DNA from 2 places in the Streptomyces sp. NBC_00669 genome. Region 1 is predicted to be linked to the other one. Evidence: riboswitches for the same ligand, from Rfam matches in the RefSeq annotation. Region 1 holds a riboswitch; the other holds the start of a gene.
The links. A riboswitch is a leader RNA that binds a small molecule or an ion and turns the genes downstream of it on or off. The one in region 1 is predicted to bind cyclic di-AMP.
Positions count from the first base shown of each region.

Region 2: it holds a riboswitch for cyclic di-AMP, as region 1 does, so the genes downstream of both, OG896_RS22080 (M23 family metallopeptidase) here and OG896_RS34770 (LysM peptidoglycan-binding domain-containing M23 family metallopeptidase) in region 1, are expected to answer to the same signal.

Region 1 covers NZ_CP109018.1:8,227,657-8,229,846, reverse strand. Annotated here, with positions in the region: gene OG896_RS34775 (helix-turn-helix transcriptional regulator) at 1-131, shown strand, start outside; gene OG896_RS34770 (LysM peptidoglycan-binding domain-containing M23 family metallopeptidase) at 228-1,034, opposite strand; cyclic di-AMP (ydaO/yuaA leader) riboswitch at 1,040-1,160, opposite strand; gene OG896_RS34765 (GNAT family N-acetyltransferase) at 1,587-2,190, opposite strand, start outside.
Region 2 covers NZ_CP109018.1:5,258,969-5,261,158, forward strand. Annotated here, with positions in the region: gene OG896_RS22070 ((Fe-S)-binding protein) at 1-194, shown strand, start outside; gene OG896_RS22075 (N-acetylmuramoyl-L-alanine amidase) at 202-828, opposite strand; cyclic di-AMP (ydaO/yuaA leader) riboswitch at 1,223-1,360, shown strand; gene OG896_RS22080 (M23 family metallopeptidase) at 1,373-2,190, shown strand, end outside.

The sequences.
Region 1 (2,190 bases):
ACGGCCTGTCGAACAAGGACATCGCCGCACGGCTGTTCCTCAGCCCGCGCACGGTCGGCTACCACCTGTACAAGGCGTACCCGAAGCTGGGCGTCGCCTCGCGCGGCGAACTGTCCGGGCTGCTGGCCTGAGTTCGGCCCGCCCGGCCCGAACGCGCGGACGGGCCCGCCCGGTTGCCAGAACCGGGCGGGCCCGCCGATCGCGGCCGTGCGACCGCGGTGCCGGTGTCAGATGACGACGCCGTGGCTGCTCAGGTAGGCGACCGGGTCGATGTCCGAGCCGTAGCTCGGCGTGGTGCGCACCTCGAAGTGCAGGTGCGGCCCGGTGACGTTGCCGGTCGCGCCCGAGATGCCGATCTGCTGGCCCTCGGTGACGGTCTGGCCGGCCGAGACCAGCGCCTGCGACAGGTGGCCGTACAGGGTGTACTTGCCGTCGGCGTGGCGGACGATCACGTCGTTGCCGTACGCGCCGTCCCAGCCGGCCGACACGACGGTGCCCGCGGCGACGACGTGCACCGGGGTGCCGGAGCCGACGAGGAAGTCGACGCCGGTGTGCGAGCCGCTGGACCACAGCGAGCCCGACGCCTTGTAGCCGGTGCCGATGGCGGCGTCGCCGACCGGCTTCATCCAGCCGGTGCCGGCGGTGGTCGTGGCGGCGGCGGTGGACGCGGTGGCGGTCTTCGCCGCGGTCTTCGCCTGCGGCGCGGCCTTCGCGGCGTCGAGGGTCAGTACGGTGCCGGGGCGGATCAGGCCGGGGTTCGACCCGATGACGGCCTTGTTGTCCTGGTAGAGCTGCTGCCAGCCGCCGGTGACGTGCTGCGCGGTGGCGATCTTGATCAGGGTGTCGCCCGTGACGACCTTGTACGTGGCCGAGGCGGCGGTCGCGCTCTTCGCCGGGGTGGCCGCGCCCGCGCCGGTCGCGGCGACCAGCGGCAGCACGAGTGCGGCGCCGCCGGCGCCGGCGGCCACGTAGAGGCGGGTGAGACGGCGGCCGTTGCGGACCTTGGGCTTGCGGTGCCGGCTGTGTGCGGGCATGGGGGATGTCCTCTCCTACGCCTGCGAGGTGAGCTGTCGGGTTCGGGCAGGAGATGCCCGGCCGCGGATGCGGCTTCACCCCGAGCCGCCCGGGTGCGCCCGCCGGCGGTGCGGCGGTCGACTCGGGCGGCGGCTTACCTGGTTCCCCCGCTCCTGCCATGTCGGTGTTCGGGTGATCCGCGTAGCGGGCGGTGGCAGGACTCGGCGGTCCGCCCGGCGGAGGGGAAGCGGGTTGCCCCGCACGAGACGGAACGTAGGGGACGCCGCTCCACCCGGGCAAACGGCCCTTCCCCACCCCCGGGCGCCCCCGTCACCGTATGTGCCCGCGCTCCCGGATGTCCGTTATGCCGCCCTTACTTCAGGTGTGCCACCCGCCACCGTCCATCACGGTGCGCCGGTCGCGCTGACTCGGCGTATCACGGCCGACCGCGGACCGTACTCATCCGGTGATCCCGCTCACACGTTTCCGAATTGCCCTGATTCGTACGGTTCTTGGGTGCGCTCCCTTCGCGGGAGGAGCCGCACCTCCGCAGGGGCACCCCGGGGGGAACCTCAGAACGTGCCGGGGGCGCCGATGAGGCGATGGTCGAGGGTGCGGGAGAGCCGGTAGGCGACCGGGCGGAAGCCGATCGCGGGGAAGTGCCCGGCGGCGTGCGGCGACGCGGACGGCCACTGCGCCGACATGTAGCGATACCCGGCGTCGTACGCCCAGGCGAGCGCGGTCGCGAGGAGCACCCGGCTGATCCCCTCCCCACGGAAGGCGGGCTCGACGTACGCCTCGACGAGTTCGACGCAGGCCGCCGGGACGACCGGGTCCGGCTGCGCGGGCACCAGCAGCACCATGCCGATCTCCTCGCCGCGCCGGGAGGCGATCCACGCACCGCAGCGGGAGTCCGAGAGCGCACCGGCGTAGTGCACGCGCAGCGCCGCGAGCGCGGCTTCCGGCTGCGGCTGGAAGGTGGCGGTGCCGCGCTGCCGCCGGGCGGACTCCGCGGCCATCCGGCCGATCTGCGGCAGGTCGCCGGGCCCGGCCCGGCGGATGGCCAGTCCCTCGACCCCGCGCGGCTGCCGCCCGCGGGCCTTGACCGCCATCAGCCCGTGCACCCGCTCCCGGCCGAAGCCGAGGTCGGACCACGGCGTGGTGCCGACCTCGCCG
Region 2 (2,190 bases), 3.0 Mb from region 1:
TGGGCGAGCGGATGCCGGTCGCCCACACCGTGCAGGTGCTGGACGCGGCGATCCGCGGCATCCCCGCCGAACGCCTCCTCGCCGACGCCCTCGACGGCCCCGGCACTCCGCTGCCCGCGCCGCGCCGGCCCCGGCCGAGGGCCGAGGCAGAGGCCGAGGCCGAGGCCGAGGCCGAGGCGGAAGCAGAGGGCTGAGTGGCGGTCAGCCGCCGTTGACCAGGCGGATGTAGCGCACCCAGTCCCAGTTCGGGCCCGGGTCGGTGTGGTCGGTGCCCGGCACCTCGACATGGCCGATGATGTGCTGACGGTCCTTCGGGATGCCGTACTTGTCGCAGATCTCGGCGGTGAGGGCGGCGGAGGAGTGGTACATCGCGTCGGTGAACCAGGACGCGTCGTCGACCCAGCCCTCGTGCTCGATGCCGATGCTGCGGGTGTTGTAGTCCCAGTTGCCGGCGTGCCAGGCCACGTCATGCTCGCGGACGCACTGGTCGATGGCGCCGTCGGCCGAGCGCACCACGTAGTGCGCCGTGGCGGCGTGGGCGGGGTCCTGGAAGAGGGTGATGGTGTCGGCGAAGGTCTCCTGGGTGACGTGGATGACGACCATGTCGATCGCGTAGGTGGAAGGGCGGTTGGACGCCGTGTAGTTGGCGGTGCTGGCCGGAGCCCAGGTGGCGCCGGGGTAGTCGACGGTGGCGGCCGCCGCGGCACGGCCGCTGCCGGTCCACAGCTCGCCGGCGAACGCGGCGCCCGCGGCGGCGCCCAGCGCGAGGCCGCCGCGCAGCAAGGACCGTCGGGTGTGGGGGAGTCGGGGGCTGCTGGGGCGTTCCATGGCGGGCTCCCTGAGAGGTCGCGAGGTGGTCGGGTCCATGACAAGAACATCGGGCTCGCCCATCGTGGGGCCCGGGTCCTTGGCCTGCCAAGCGGTTCGCGCAATGGCAGAGGTCCACGCCATTGGCGGACCTGCCGCACGGCCCCGCGCAGCCGCCTGCGCGCCGAGTTCGCACACTCACGCAAAGTAATCACACTGGTCCCCGTTCGGATAACGACTGATGCACGCTCACATCACCGCCCGGCCACATCGCCTGACCGATTTGCCTACTCTGCCTATACCCTGCGCATTTTGTTCCCATGCCCAACTCTCCGATTCGGCTTGGAAAACGCCTCCGGCTCTATTAACGTTCGATAACGCAGCGCGGTCGTCACCGCCGCCGCCAGGACGGCGGACCGCGCGCTTGCCGAATCCCGTCCGCGGGAACCGGGGACCCGTGAAAATGGGGTGAATCGGGCAGCAGTCAGGCCCGTAGGAGACCTTCTTCCTCCGAACCCGTCAGCTAACCCGGTAGGCGAGAGGGAAGGAAAGGAGAGCGCCCGTCGTGGCGTCCGACCAGCTTGCCTACGCCCCCGCCCGGCCTGACGGCGACATCGCCGGCCAGGAGCGGGAAGACTTCCGACTTCCGCGTCAACGGGCCAACGCCCTTGCCGCCAACGGCACTTCCGGCGTCCCGGCTCCCGCGTTCGCCGCGTTCGCCGGTGCCGGAGCGGCGGGCCTGGCCCCCGCGCCGGCCGTCGAGCCCGCCGGGCGCCCCGCGCCGTACCCGCTGCCGGACGCCGGCCCCGGTGGCGCCGCGCTCGCCGGCCTGCCGACGTACGACCCGACGGCGCTGACCGCGCCCCCGGCCCCGGCGCCTTCGTCGGCCCCGGCGCCGGCGTCCGCGCCGGCCCCCGCTCCGGCCGAGCCGATCGCCCCCGCTCCCGCGCAGGCCGAGGCAACGACCCTGCTGCCGCAGCCCGTTGCCGAACCCGAGATCGCCGACACCACCGAGACCGGCCGGACCGGCGAGGCCGGGGCCGCCCCCGCCGACCCCGGCGAGGCGCTGTGCGCCCGCATCCTCGGCCAGGTCGCCGCCCAGCGCGAGGCCACCGCCCGCGCCGAGCGCGAGGCGGTCGAGAAGGCGGCGGCCGAGCAGGCCGCCCGCGAGGCCGCCGAGCGCAAGGTGCGCGAGCAGGTCGCCGCGGCGAAGGCCGCGGCCGAGGAGAAGGCCCGCGAGGAAGCCGCCGCGGCGGCCCGCGCCGAGGCCGAGCGCCTCGCCCGGCTGGCCGCCTCCTACATCAAGCCGGTCGCCTGCGCCGCGCTCGGCGCGGGTTTCGGCGAGACCGACCCCTGGGCCAACCTGCACAACGGGCAGGACTT